Regions from separate parts of the Bradyrhizobium ingae genome, predicted to be linked through region 2. Evidence: riboswitches for the same ligand, from Rfam matches in the RefSeq annotation. Region 2 holds a riboswitch; the other holds the start of a gene.
The links. A riboswitch is a leader RNA that binds a small molecule or an ion and turns the genes downstream of it on or off. The one in region 2 is predicted to bind ZMP and ZTP.
Positions count from the first base shown of each region.

Region 1: linked by a shared signal. The riboswitch ahead of ACV1FX_RS02955 (serine hydroxymethyltransferase) and the one ahead of folB (dihydroneopterin aldolase) in region 2 are both predicted to bind ZMP and ZTP.

Region 1 covers NZ_JBVUBB010000002.1:68,611-75,812, reverse strand. The annotation lists gene ACV1FX_RS02970 (aromatic ring-hydroxylating dioxygenase subunit alpha) at 1-550, shown strand, start outside; gene ACV1FX_RS02965 (GntR family transcriptional regulator) at 554-1,306, shown strand; gene ACV1FX_RS02960 (PDR/VanB family oxidoreductase) at 1,316-2,296, shown strand; gene ACV1FX_RS02955 (serine hydroxymethyltransferase) at 2,525-3,802, opposite strand; ZMP/ZTP riboswitch at 3,837-3,922, opposite strand; partial or broken gene fusA (elongation factor G) at 4,671-5,066, shown strand; gene ACV1FX_RS02945 (ABC transporter substrate-binding protein) at 5,178-6,161, opposite strand; gene ACV1FX_RS02940 (putative bifunctional diguanylate cyclase/phosphodiesterase) at 6,464-7,202, opposite strand, start outside.
Region 2 covers NZ_JBVUBB010000024.1:107,502-114,703, forward strand. The annotation lists gene ACV1FX_RS28335 (copper resistance CopC/CopD family protein) at 1-472, shown strand, start outside; gene proS (proline--tRNA ligase) at 648-1,967, shown strand; gene ACV1FX_RS28345 (lipoprotein-releasing ABC transporter permease subunit) at 2,042-3,322, shown strand; gene ACV1FX_RS28350 (ABC transporter ATP-binding protein) at 3,327-4,028, shown strand; ZMP/ZTP riboswitch at 4,250-4,334, shown strand; gene folB (dihydroneopterin aldolase) at 4,371-4,772, shown strand; gene ACV1FX_RS28360 (GNAT family N-acetyltransferase) at 4,829-5,335, shown strand; gene ACV1FX_RS28365 (hypothetical protein) at 5,791-6,330, shown strand; gene ACV1FX_RS28370 (RlpA-like double-psi beta-barrel domain-containing protein) at 6,413-6,907, shown strand; gene ACV1FX_RS28375 (hypothetical protein) at 7,032-7,190, shown strand.

The DNA.
Region 1 (7,202 bases), on a different contig from region 2:
CTCGATCGGGAACGAGGCGGTGGCTGAAGCGCCGTTCGACGTCACCCATGGCGAGAAGACGGTTACGGTGACGCGCTGGATGCGCAACATCGAGCCGCCGCCGTTCTGGGCCAAGCAGCTCGGCAAGCCCGGCCTCGTCGACCGCTGGCAGATCATCCGCTTCGAGGCCCCGTGCACCGTCGCCATCGACGTCGGCGTGGCGCCGACCGGCGCGGGCGCGCCGGAAGGCGACCGCTCGCAGGGCGTCAACGGTTTCGTGCTCAACACCATCACGCCCGAAACCGAGAAGACCTGCCACTACTTCTGGGCCTTCGCCCGCAACTATCGCCTCAATGATCAGCGCGTCACGACGGAGATCCGCGAGGGCGTCTCGGGCATCTTCCGCGAGGACGAGGAGATCCTCGAAGCGCAGCAGCGCGCGATGGATGAGAATCCCGATCGCGTATTCTACAACCTCAACATCGATGCCGGTGCGATGTGGTCGCGGCGGCTGATCGACAAGATGGTCGCGAAGGAAAACGGGCCGCAACATCTCCAGGCCGCGGAGTAGGTCATGGCCGAGCGCGAGGTCGATCGCTCCGTCTCGCAGACCGTGAAGGCGCAGCTCGCGCTGCGCGACCAGATCCTGGCGGGATCTTTGCGTCCCGGCGAGCGCATTTCCGAGCTGCAGGCGGTCGAGACCACGGGCGCATCGCGTACGCCGGTGCGCATGGCGCTGGTGCGGTTGGAGGAGGAGGGATTGCTGGAGGCGATCCCTTCCGGCGGCTTCATGGTGAAGGCCTTCTCCGAGCGCGACATCCTCGATTCCATCGAGCTGCGCGGCACGCTGGAGGGGCTCGCCGCGCGCTTCGCCGCCGAGCGCGGCATTTCGGCGCGTGAGCTCGAGCCGCTCAGGGAGTGCCATGCCGCGATCGACGAGCTGTTGCGCCAGATGCCGATCTCGGTCGATGCCTTCTCGACCTACGTCACGCTGAATGCGCGCTTCCATGCCCTGCTGACCGAACTGTCGCGCAGCCCGCCCTTGATCCGGCAGATCGACCGCGCCTCCGCGCTGCCGTTCGCTTCGCCCAGCGGCTTCGTGATGGCGCAATCGGCGCTGCCCGAGGCGCAGCAGATCCTGATCATCGGGCAGGAGCATCATCGCATCGTGATCGATGCGATCGAGAACCGCGAGGGCGGCCGCGCCGAAGCCATCATGCGCGAGCATGCGCGGCTCGCCGTACGAAATTTGCGGCTCGCGCTGCGTAATCGGACCCATCTGGAACTGCTGCCGGCGCTCGCGCTGATCAGATCCGCAACCGACTAGGGGAGTGCCATGCGATTCATCGAAACCTGGACTCCGGCGACCCTGGTCGAGACGCGCGACCTTTCGCCCAGCATCCGCGAATTCCTGATCCTGCCGGATCAATTCGACGGCGCCGCCTATCCGGTCGGCAGCCACATCAACATTACCGTGACCATCAACGGCCAGCCGGAGACGCGGTCCTATTCGCTGGTCGGTGAGGCCGATCCGCGCGGCTTCCGGATCGCCGTTCGCCGTGCTGAGGATTCCCGCGGCGGCTCGCGCTACATGTGGCAGTTGGCGCCGGGCGCGCGGCTCGACGTCACGCTGCCCTCCTCGCTGCTCGCGGTCGACTGGAGCCGCAAGCACTTTTGCCTGGTCGCCGGCGGCATCGGCATCACGCCGATCGTCGGTGCGGCGCAGGCGCTGGCGCGCCGCGGCGTCGGCATGACGCTGAACTATGCGGTGCGCTCGCGCCAGGATGCCGCCTATCTCGATCATCTCACCGCGCTGTTGGGCGATCGTCTGGTCGTCCACGCCAGCGACGAGGGAGGGCGGCTCGATCTCGACACTCTGTTCGCCTCACTGCCGCCTGACGCACTGGCGCTGTTCTGCGGCCCGATGCGGATGCTGGACGCCGCGCGCCATGCCTGGATCGGGGCCGGGCGCCCGCTCTCCGATCTGCGCTACGAGACCTTCGGCTCCAGCGGCTCGCTGCCGACGGAAGCATTTCGCGTTCGTCTGAAGGGTTCCGACGTCGAGCTCGAAATCCCGCGCGAACGCTCCATGCTGGACGTGCTCAATGCCGCCGGCCACGAGGTGATGTACGACTGCAAGCGCGGCGAATGCGGTCTGTGCGCGATCGACGTCGTGGACGTCCAGGGCGAGATCGATCATCGCGACGTCTTCTTCAGCGACCATCAGAAGCAGGAAAACCAGAAGATCTGCGCCTGCGTCTCGCGCGCACGCGGCACCATCACCGTGGACACGCTGCAACGGGCGGATGCGATCTGAGCGAGTCCGGAGCAGGATCTGTTAGGAGGAACGGAAAGGGCCGCGGCCTCCACCTCTCCCGCTTGCGGGAGAGGTCGGCGCGAAGCGCTGGGTGAGGGCTCTCTCCTCTTGGGGAGTCTCTTTGTGGAGATACCCTCTCCCCAGCCCTCCCCCGCAAGCGGGGGAGGGAGCGCACCTTCCATGCTTAATCTCAGCGCGTTAAATTGCGGTCTGCAGTTTCGAGGCCAATCAGTTCGCTCCGGATCCCGGCACCACGCCTGGAACAGGAAAAGCCCGGCACATCTCGACACACTCTGACCTGAGGCGCGCGAGGACGGCATCGTCTCCTTTCGCCTGCAGAGCCGCGGCGATGAATTCGCCGATACGACGCATTTCGGTGTCGCCCATGCCGCGCGCGGTCGCGGCTGGTGTCCCGAGGCGGATGCCGCTCGGCCTCAGCGGTGGGCGCGGATCATCGGGAGTGATCTGCTTGTTGGTGGTGATGGCGATGGCATCGAGCAGGTCCTCGGCTGTCCGCCCATCCAGTCCGACGGACGCCGCCGTATCGACGACCATCATGTGATTGTCCGTTCCATCCGTGACCAGCTTCATCCCGCGTTCCATCAGCGTTCCGGCCAGAATCTTCGCGTTGAGCAAGACCTGCCCCGCGTACGCCTGGAAATCCGGGCTCATCGCTTTCTTCAGCGTCACGGCGGTCCCGGCCACGACGTTCATGTGAGGTCCACCCTGCAAACCGGGAAAGACGGAAGCATCGATCCGAGCGGCGTGTTCCTTCCGGCACAGGATGATCCCGCCACGGGGGCCGCGCAGGGTCTTGTGGGATGTCGTCGTCATGACATCGAAGCCGGCATCAAGCGGATTGCGCATGACGTTCGCGGCGATCAGTCCGCCATAGTGGCTCACGTCGGCCATCGTGAGCGCGCCGACCTCGTCGGCGATGCTCTTGAATGCAGCATAGTCCAGGTCGCGCGGATAGGAGCTGTAGCCGCACAACACCATTTTCGGACGCGCTTCACGCGCTGTGGCCCGTAATGCGTCGAAATCGATCGCTCCGCTCTTCGAATCCGTCTTGTAGCGAATGAAGTTGAACAGACGCCCCATGTGGGACACCGGCGCGCCGTGGGTGAGATGGCCGCCATGCGACAGGTCCATGGCGAGAATGGTGTCGCCGGGATCGAGCAGGCCGAGATAGACGGCCTGATTCATCGGCGATCCCGACAGAGGCTGAACGTTGGCGTGCTCGGCACGAAACAGCGAGCAGGCCCGCTGGCGCGCGAGGTTCTCGATTTCGTCCGTGAACTGCTGGCCGCCATAGTACCGGCGTCCGGGATAGCCCTCGGAATATTTGTTGGTGAAGACCGATCCGAGCAGCTCGAGCACCTCGGGGTAGGTGTAATTCTCGGATGGAATCAGTTCGACGCCGTCTTGCTGACGGCGCTCTTCCCCCGCAAGGGCGGCCGCGATCTCGGAATCGTTGATGGACAGTTCGTTGCGAAACGACGGCATGCTTGGGCTCCTCATCACGCTGTTTTTCCAGCAGATTGGTTGCCCAGGCGATCGGCGTCGGAACCCCTCGCGCTTCACCGTGGTCAATTCCACGTCAGCTCGCCAGTCGCGCGATGGGAACGAATGAGCACGGCGGCTCTTCGTGGCGGAGAAGCTAGCCTACCTGCGGACCTTCCGCAACCGGCAGCTCGTGCGGACGCGATCACCGGAATCGGAAGAACAAGATCTACGCCTGCGTGTCGCGCGCCCGCGGCATAGTTACCGTCGACACGCTGCAACGGAAGGCCGTCCACACGCGAGACGGTCCTTAATCGTCGTCATCGCGCCCATGTACTTGTCGTAACTCTCCATAATTCGTTCTCGGCCGCGCCTTTCGGCCTCCATGCGGCCGCCGTCCGACGGCATCCATGCACCGGCTAACAGATGTCGTAGCAGCCAAAGGACAGAACAACCTACGACAAGGAGCGCGTGCCAGCCCGCATGCCAATGGGAAATTGCGTACAACACCTAGCGCTCCTACGGAGTCCTCTATCGGTTGCGTACGCCAATTTTGTCAACCATTCACATAGTAGATTGTGCTAACTTTAGGAAAACAATCCGAAGCCTGCACCTGTGACATTCGCCGATGACCTCCTTGCCCGTGCAAACTTTCATTATTCAGCGCATTCAAGAGGGCGGCTGGCGTGTCATTCACCGACAGGCGGACCTCACTGATGTCCCGATTGCTGACTTTGTTTCGCATCGCGACGCCGATGAATGGGTCAAGTGGAAGTCTGGCCATCCGGAACTCAATCCGTATGCAATGGCGGATGAAGTGTCCGCACAGTTAAAGCTCGAAATCGCGATTGAGCCAAAGTCGAGGGCCGATGCCGTCTTTCCGGTTGTGGACCTCACTGTGACGCTGATCGACGGCGCCTATCACGATGTCGATTCCTCGCCACTCGCCTCCAAGATCGCCGCGAGCGCGGCCTTTCGCGAGGCGCTCCATAAAGCGGGCTCGGTGGTGCTTGAGCCGATAATGAAGGTCGAGGTGGTGTCGCCGGAAGATTACACCGGCTCCATCATCGGCGACCTCAACTCGCGGCGCGGGCAGATCCAGGGCCAGGACATGCGCGGCAATTCCACTGTCATCAACGCGATGGTGCCGCTCCTGAAAATGAGTGGTTTTGTAAATAATCTGCGCTCGATGAGCCGGGGGCGTGCAACCTTCACAATGCGTTTCGATCACTATGCTGCGACGCCTACGCCGTCGAGTACCAGCTAATCGATATCCCGCGGGTATTTCCGGTCTATCCCGATCAGCGGACGGCTTCGGAGGCAAGTCGAACTTCGCCATCGGGCCATTTCCGGACTTATGCGCCGCAACGAGAGGGAGCTACTCGATCACCTCGTCGGCGCGGAGGACCAGTGATGCGGGGATGGTGATGCCCTGCGTCTTGGCGGCTTTGAGGTTGATGAAGGTCATGTACTTGTCCGATTGATAGATCGGTATCTCGCCGGGTTTGGCTCCCTTGAAGATCAGGTCAATGTATCGCGCCGCTTGACCGAACATGTTGTTTCTGTCGATGGCGTACGCCATCAATCCTCCGATATCGACAAATTCCCGGTAGGCATAGAGCGTTGGGAGGCGATTCCTTTCTGCGAGGTCCACAATAAGACGTCGGTTGTCCAAGTGATTTCCAGTTTCGTTGACAAGTAGGGCGTCGGCGTGTTCACGTTGGAGTAGATCAAAAACGCGTAGATATTCTGGCTCCTGCAGAGCCCGCATCGGCGAACCCACTAACGTAACTGAGAACTTGCGAGCTGCCGCGCGCGCAGCGTCACCGGCCCTGCTGTTCCAGTACAGTTCTGTAAAAAGATATCCGACGCGGCTGGCTGTCGGAACAGCCTCCAGAAGTAACCCAAGCCGCTTGCCCCAGATTTCGATCCCGGCATCCACGCTGATCCCGGTTATGTTTCCTTCTGGTCGCGCAAAATTGTTGGCGATCCCCAATGCAACCGGATCGCTCATCGTCGCGACGACGGGAATGGAGTGAACCAGCGCTTTTACTCGAAGAACTAGATCGCTAGTCCCCGTAATGAGGATGACGTCCGGGGACGAACTGACGCCGTCGCGAATGGTTGTGTCGTAGCGCGACGCATCTCCCTTTGCCGAGAAGCGCCCAACAACGAAGTTCTGTCCTTCCACGTAGCCAAGTCGTCGCAACTCGGCAAAGAGAGGCTTGTAAATGCCGGTTTCGCTTAGGTCGGCAACCGACGACAGGAATGCCAGCCGGTAGGTCTTATTCGGCTCGGCTGCCCGCAGCGCGCTCGCCGTCGTGGCGGCCAACAATCCCGCAAGAAGTTCGCGCCGCTTCATTCGATCACCTCAGTGCCAGTGAGATCATCTCAGTGCCAGTGAGCAGTGTCGGCGGCATGGTCGGTCCCTGCGCTTTTGCGGCGTTGAGGCTAATCACCAGCTTCAGGCGCGTGGGCTAACTTCCCGCCGTCGCATGCGTCCCCTCAAGGACCACGCCTGGAGGACCGAGAGCTTAACACTTTGTGCCGGAGCGGCGAGTGGCAAATGAAGCGGATGTTCGGCTCTGGCAAAAGCCGTCGATGACCACCAAGCGGGGCGGCTTCCGCTTTACCCTCGGAAGATGATGTTTATGAGCACCGGCCCTACGCCGCGTAAGTCGCCCTATGCTTCTTCGGGTCGAGCAGCGCCAAGACCTGCTCGGCCGAAGCCGGGCGGCTGATGAGATAGCCCTGGACCTCGTCGCAATTGGTCTGGCGCAGATATTCGAGCTGATCGGTCGTCTCGACGCCTTCGGCGACAACGCCGATATTCAGGTCCCGCGCGAGCGCGATTACCGACTTCACGATCGCGGCGCAGTCCGGCTGCGCCAGCATGTCGCTGATAAAGGACTGATCGATCTTGATGCGGCTGAACGGCAGCTTGCGTAAATAGGTCAGCGACGAGAAGCCGGTGCCGAAATCGTCCAGCGCCACCGTGACGCCGAGTTGCAATAGCGCGTTCAGGATCGATGATGCCGAGCCGTATTTCGACAGCAGCATGGACTCGGTGATCTCGATCTCCAGCCGGTGAGGGGCGACGTTGGCCTCGGTCAGCGCCTGCACGATGGTCTGGAGAATGCCCGTGTTGTGGAATTGCGCCGCGGAGAAATTCACCGCGACCCTGATATCGCGGGGCCACTCGGCCAGCGTCGCGCAGGCGCGCCGGATGACCCACTCGCCGATCTCGTGAATGAGGCCGGTTTCCTCGGCGATCGGAATGAACTCGCTCGGCGGCACCAGTCCGCGCACCGGATGCTTCCAGCGCAGAAGAGCCTCGAAGCCGGTGATCCGGTTCTCCCTGAGATTGAGGAACGGCTGATACACCAGGAACAGCTCGTCGCGC
Region 2 (7,202 bases):
GACGCCCGCGCTGGCCAAGAACCTCAAGGCGGCCTTCGCTCTCAGGAGCTCGATCATTGCGGAATGCGTGCTTGCGCTTGCCGTCTTCGCCGTCGTCGCCGGCTGGCGCTTCACGCCGCCGCCGCGGACGATCGTCCCGGAGACGCCGCTGGCGATCCATATCCATGGCGAGAAGGCGATGTTCCAAGTCCTCGTATCGCCCGGCAAGGCCGGTACCGATGACTTCGTCCTCCAGCTCATGACAGGTGAGGCGACGCCGCTTTCCGCCAAGGAGGCGACGCTGACCCTGAGCCTGCCGGAGCGCGGCATCGAGCCGATCGAATATGACGCCGAGCGTGGCACTGACGGCTACTGGCACGTGCGCAAGGTCGAGCTGCCGTTCGCCGGCCGCTGGCATGTGCGCATCGATGCGCTGGTGACCGATTTCGAGAAGATCACGCTGGAGGACGAACTCGACGTCGCGCCGCGCTAGAGAGGGCGGCGACCGGTTCCAGGAGGGGCCTTGAACGTCTTCATCCGACATCTGAAGGAAACAGAAAAATGACAGGAGTTTCGTCGCGTTAGCGCGTTTTCTTCATTCCCGGCCTTGTGTTTTCGCTCCCAATCCGGTTTCACTGCAACCCCTCACTGATTCTTCGAGTGTATCCATGCGGTTGTCCCGGTTCTTTCTGCCCATCCTGAAAGAAAATCCGAAAGAGGCGGAAATCGTCTCGCATCGCCTGATGCTGCGCGCAGGCATGATCAGGCAGGAGGCCGCCGGCATCTATGCCTGGCTGCCGCTCGGCTTCCGCGTGCTGAAGAAGATCGAGCAGATCGTGCGCGAAGAGCAGGACCGCTCCGGCGCGATCGAGGTGTTGATGCCGACCTTGCAGCTTGCCGATCTCTGGCGCGAGAGCGGCCGTTATGATGCCTATGGTCCGGAGATGCTGCGCATCGCCGACCGCCACAAGCGCGAGCTTCTGTACGGGCCGACCAACGAGGAAATGATCACCGAGATCTTCCGCGCCTATGTGAAGTCCTACAAGAACCTGCCGCTCAATCTCTATCATATTCAATGGAAATTCCGCGACGAGCAGCGTCCGCGCTTTGGCGTGATGCGCGGTCGCGAATTCCTCATGAAGGATGCCTATTCCTTCGATCTCAACGAGGCGGCCGCGCGCGTCGCCTACAACAAGATGTTCGTCGCGTACTTGCGGACCTTCGCGCGCATGGGGCTGAAGGCGATCCCGATGCGTGCCGAGACCGGCCCGATCGGCGGCGATCTCAGCCACGAGTTCATCGTGCTCGCCGAGACCGGCGAGTCCGGCGTCTTCATCAACCGCGACGTGCTCGATCTGCCGGTTCCCGGCGAGGACGTCGATTATGAGAGTGATCTGACGCCGATCATCAAGCAGTGGACCTCGGTCTATGCCGCGACCGAAGACGTGCACGATGCTGCGCGCTTCGAGCAGGAGGTGCCCGAGGCCAAGCGGCTCAACACCCGCGGCATCGAGGTTGGCCAGATCTTCTATTTCGGCACGAAGTACTCCGAGCCGATGAAGGCGATGGTGGCGGGGCCCGACGGCGTCGACGTGCCGATCCACGGCGGCTCCTACGGCGTCGGTGTCTCGCGTCTCGTCGGCGCCATCATCGAGGCCTGTCACGACGAGGCCGGCATCAAATGGCCGGAAGCCGTGGCGCCGTTCCGCGTCTCGATTCTCAACCTCAAGCAGGGCGATGCCGCCGTCGATGCGGCCTGCGAGAAGCTGTATGCCGACCTCCAGGCGAAGGGCGTCGACGTGCTCTATGACGACACCGACCAGCGCGCCGGGGCCAAATTCGCTGCCGCCGACCTGATCGGCATCCCCTGGCAGATCATGATTGGGCCGAAGGGGCTTGCTGACGGCAAGGTCGAGATCAAGCGGCGCGCCGACGGTTCGCGCGAGACCATGTCGCCGGCCGACGCGGTCGCTCGCCTGACCGGCTGAATATTATCCACCGCGCCATTTGCGGGGCAGGCAATCCGGCCACAATTGACCCCGAATCATGGGATTATCGAGCGATGGATGAGACCATGACAGAGCCAGTGCACACCGCGCCCTTCGCGCCATTCGAGTGGATGTTATCGGCGCGCTACCTGCGGGCGCGCCGCAAGGAAGGATTCATCTCGGTCATCGCCGGGTTCTCCTTCCTCGGCATCATGCTTGGCGTCGCCACGCTGATCATCGTCATGGCCGTCATGAACGGCTTCCGCAAGGAGCTGCTCGACAAGATCCTCGGCCTCAACGGCCATATCCTGGTGCAGCCGCTGGAATCGCCGCTGACCGACTGGAAGGACGTTGCCGAGCGCATCAGCCAGGTGGATGGGGTGCGGCTCGCCGCGCCCGTGGTCGACGGCCAGGCGCTGGCGTCCTCGCCGTTCAATGCCTCGGGCGTGCTGGTCCGCGGGATCCGCGCCGACGACCTGAACAACCTCACCTCGATCGCCAAGAACATCAAGCAGGGCTCGATCGAGAATTTCGACGAAGGGCAGGGCGTGGCGATCGGCCGGCGGCTTGCCGACCAGTTGTCTCTGCATGCGGGCGACAGTATTACCCTGGTCGCGCCGAAGGGCGCGGTGACGCCGATGGGCACGACGCCGCGGATCAAGCCTTACAAGATCGTCGCCGTGTTCGAGATCGGCATGTCCGAATACGACGCGGGCTTCGTCTTCATGCCGCTGCCTGAGGCCCAGGCCTATTTCAACCGTAACAACGACGTTACCGCGATCGAGGTGTTCACCACCAATCCCGATCGCATCGACGCGTTTCGCAAGTCGGTGACGGAGGCTGCCGGCCGGCCGGTGTTCCTGGTCGACTGGCGACAGCGCAACTCGACCTTCTTCAACGCGCTGCAGGTCGAGCGCAACGTGATGTTCCTGATCCTCACCATGATCGTGCTGGTGGCCGCGCTCAACATCGTGTCCGGCCTGATCATGCTGGTGAAGGACAAGGGCAGCGACATTGCGATCCTGCGCACGATGGGCGCCTCGCAAGGATCGATCATGCGCATCTTCCTGATCACGGGCGCCTCGATCGGCGTGGTCGGCACGCTCGTCGGCTTCTGCGTCGGCCTCGTCATCTGCCTCAATATCGAATCGATCCGACAGTTCCTGTCCTGGCTCACCAGCACGGAACTGTTCTCGCCGGAGCTCTATTTCCTGTCCCGGCTGCCTGCCGAGATCGACGTCGGCGAGACCACCGCGGTGGTCATCATGGCGCTGACCCTGTCGTTCCTTGCGACGCTCTACCCGTCCTGGCGCGCCGCGCGTCTCGATCCCGTCGAAGCGCTGCGGTACGAGTGAGGGCCTGATGGAGCAGGGGGCGGAAGATGTACCGGTCATTTATCTCCACGAGATAAAGCGGCAGTACGTGCAGGGCGAGAACGTGCTGACCATCCTGGACGGCGCCAAGCTCGCGCTGTGGGCTGGGCAGTCGGTGGCGCTGGTGGCGCCGTCAGGTTCGGGCAAGTCGACGCTGCTGCACATCGCAGGGCTGCTGGAGGCGCCCGATTCCGGCGAGGTCTATGTCGGGGGCTCGCCGACCTCACAACTGCCCGACATCGAGCGCACGCAGCTTCGCCGCACCGAGATCGGCTTCGTCTACCAGTCGCATCGGCTGCTGCCGGAGTTCTCGGCGCTGGAGAACGTCATGCTGCCGCAGATGATCCGAGGCTTGAAGCGCTCCGAGAGCGTCAAGCGCGCCAAGGATATCCTGTCCTATCTCGGGCTCGGCGACCGTATCACCCATCGTCCGGCCGAGCTGTCGGGCGGCGAGCAGCAACGCGTCGCGATCGCCCGCGCGGTCGCCAACGCCCCGCGGGTGCTGTTTGCGGACGAGCCGACCGGCAACCTCGATCCCGGCACCGCCGAGCACGTGTTCCAGGCCCTGATGCAGCTCGTCAAGGCAACCCAGGTCTCGATGCTGATCGCGACCCACAACATGGAGCTCGCCGGCCGTATGGACCGGCGGGTGTCGCTTTCCAACGGCCAGGTGGTCGAGCTCGACTAAAAAGCCCGAAAACAATCCCGCCGGGCGCAGCGTGGATGCACCTTGCCCACGGGAGAGGTGACTTGTGACCCGGGCTTGCACCGATTCAATCAGAACCAATCGAGCTTTACAGCCGGATCACCGGCATCTTGAACGGACCGGCATAGGCGGCTGCGTGCGCGACCGCTTCGTTGGCTACCTGCGGAAGCGATTGCATTTCGTGAACCCTGAAGCTATGAAATTGATGGTCGCGTGACTGGCGAGGCAAGGTGGACAACCACCGGGGAACGCGAGCAATTCACTGTGCCGTTCGCCTGGGCAATTGGGACATTCCCAATCAAAACGCTTCTTCCGGAGCTGCCCATGCTGACGTCGATCAGAATTACCGGACTTCAGACTTACGGCTATCACGGTCTGTTCGAGGAAGAGCGCAGGCTCGGACAAAAATTCAACTTTGACATTTTGGCCACGCTACAAGAGGTGCGGACCCACCTCGGGGACGATCTGGACTCGTCCGTGAGATATGACGCGGTCGTCGACGAAGCCGTCCAAATTGCAGCGTCAAGTAAGTTCCAGACTCTGGAGGCTCTAGGTGAAACGATCGCCGCAAGTCTGCTGCGGCGCTTCGCCATCATGGACAGCGTTACAGTCGCGGTTGCGAAATGCAGTCCACCTATTGCGCATTCGATAGAACAGGTCGGTGTCGAGGTCAGCCTGCGGCGTGCCGACCTCACGCTATCCCAGGATGGGATCGTCGGCATCTGACTCTCTCTACGTCCCCGCGTTCATGTCAGCGACTTTCATCACGGGAAGGGGATGCCATGGCGATCCTCACACGCATCGAACCAGATTGGGCAATTCGACCATTCCAGCCTGGTGAAGCGCCGGCGGTTCGGCGGCTCATCGAGGCCGTCTGGCATGAGCATTTTGCCGATCACCCTGAATCCTTTGTACGGGACTTCATTTATTCGCGTCTCTCGGACGTCGACAACGCGGAAACCATCTACGCTCAGCGGGGTCTCTTCTTGTGCGCGGTCGCCGAAAGCACAATCATCGGCACCGGTGCGATCAAAGGTGTCGACGATCGAGAGTGCGAAATGGTTCGCATGTTTGTCTCCCCAATCTACCGAGGTCGCGGGATCGCACGGTCCATCGCAGATGAACTCATCAGCTTTGCCCGTAGCGCAGGATATGATCGCGTTCGCCTGTCCAGTAACAACGCGCTGACGGCCTCCCATCGTCTCTACGAAAAGATGGGCTTCCGACCAGTGTCCCCCTGGGACCGAGGCGGCGAAACCTACTCACGGTACTACGCCCTCAGCATATGAAAGGCCAATATCAAGGCGGTCGCTCATCCCACCGAGGGTGTGCTGCATTTCGAGCTCATGAGCTTTCAGGCCAATGACGATCCCGGGTTGAAGCTCGTCGTCTACATCGGTCTAAATAGTAAGCGAGCTAAGAACCGCCGCAAATCAGTTCGCGACGGTTCCCTAAAGCGCGATGAGATCAGGATAAATCGCTGCCGCACTTTAGGTCGTTGTTTGAGCATGATCTTTTCGGAAAACCGCTGCGCGCTTTCCGGATCATGCTCTCGCGCGCCACCAGTTCCATCATCGAGTTCCAAAGGTTTCCGCTGCGGAACAGTGCGCGTGCATCGCGGCGCAACAAACGTTGCGGTTAGTTTAAGCGGCGAGCTGGAGCCGCTATTGGACCCCCGACGTCATCGGCCAGATGTGCAATGGCGGACGTCCGCATCACACCTTCAACCTGGGTAGGGAATTTAATGAAGATTCTGTCTGCGCTGCTCATGGCGGCGCTCATGCTCGCGGGCACAGGGGCAGGCCACGCGGCGGTTCGGATTGCCGACGACCCCGGCGGGCAGATCGGGACTTACCTTTCCAAGTACAGCGAACTTCGCGCTTCAGGCCAGTCGGTGATGATCGATGGTCTTTGCGCTTCGGCGTGCACCATCCTGCTCTCAACGATCCCTCACGACAAGATTTGCGTCACCTCGAACGCAACGCTTGGGTTTCACGCTGCGTATGATTTCGCCGGCAATGGCCGAACTGTCACTAATCCCCAAGCAACCCAGTTGCTCTATTCGGGGTATCCATCCCAGGTGCGGCGATGGATCGCGAGGCGCGGCGGCCTCACCCCCAGAATGATCTTCCTTCGCGGCAAACAGCTGCAAGCCATGTATCGTCCTTGCTACGTCGATGCCCGTGCTCCCGCGGCGATGCCAAGCGACTCTGCCTTCGTCGACCAGGAGCAGCGTGGCTTCCTTGCCAGCTTTGGCGCCCGGTCGGCACGTCCCCGCAAATAGCCAATTCCCCCACGTTCGCTCTCGCTGAGCCTCCCTGGTCGGCAGAGCGAACACTGCATCCAGAATCAATCGAGGAATCCTGATGGTGTTTCGTTTGAGCGCCGCGATCTGCGGCGCCTTAATGACGCTTGCTATTTCACCTGTTGCCATGGCGCGAAGTGAAATCAGTGCGGTTCGTTCAGATGCCCTCGATGGTGCCGCTTCCGGATCCGCGATCATTGGCGCAGCATCCATGTACAACCCTTTCCGACCCGGATATCGGGAGGGCGGCGTGAACACGGCTTCCGGGGAGCGCTATGATCCGTCTGCGTGGGCGGCTGCCATCAAAACCAATCTGCGAAACAAGTTTGGTGGCGTTCAATTCGGCGCGAGGCCGAAATACGCCCTCGTTGAGGGAGCGGGCAAGAAGGTCATCGTCAAAATAAACGATGTAGGGCCTCTCACGCCTGGTCGCATCATTGACTTCAACGAGCGGACGATGCGTCATTTCGATCCCAGCCTGCAGCGGGGAGTCATTGCCGAGGTCAAGGTCACACCACTTTCAGGCGACGATTGGATACCCGGACCAATTGCCTAACGTTCATCGCCGCCAAAGACGTCATACGCAAAGCGACCTGTAATCTGCTTCACAGAGAAACGCGCCCAATAACGCTAAGTGAAGTGAGGCCTCGCCTCCGCGGGGCCCGCTTTCGGAGCTGGCGATGATGGCTGCACTTGCAAAGGTGATATCCCGCGCGACGAGAACCGACGTCGACGTCGAAACTCTGAAAATCGTAGTGATTTTCTCGGCAGCGGGTTTGTTGGTCTCACTCGTGGCCGCCATGATCTACGGGCAGGCTCTGAACGCCGCACTATTTTGAAATCCCATGGGT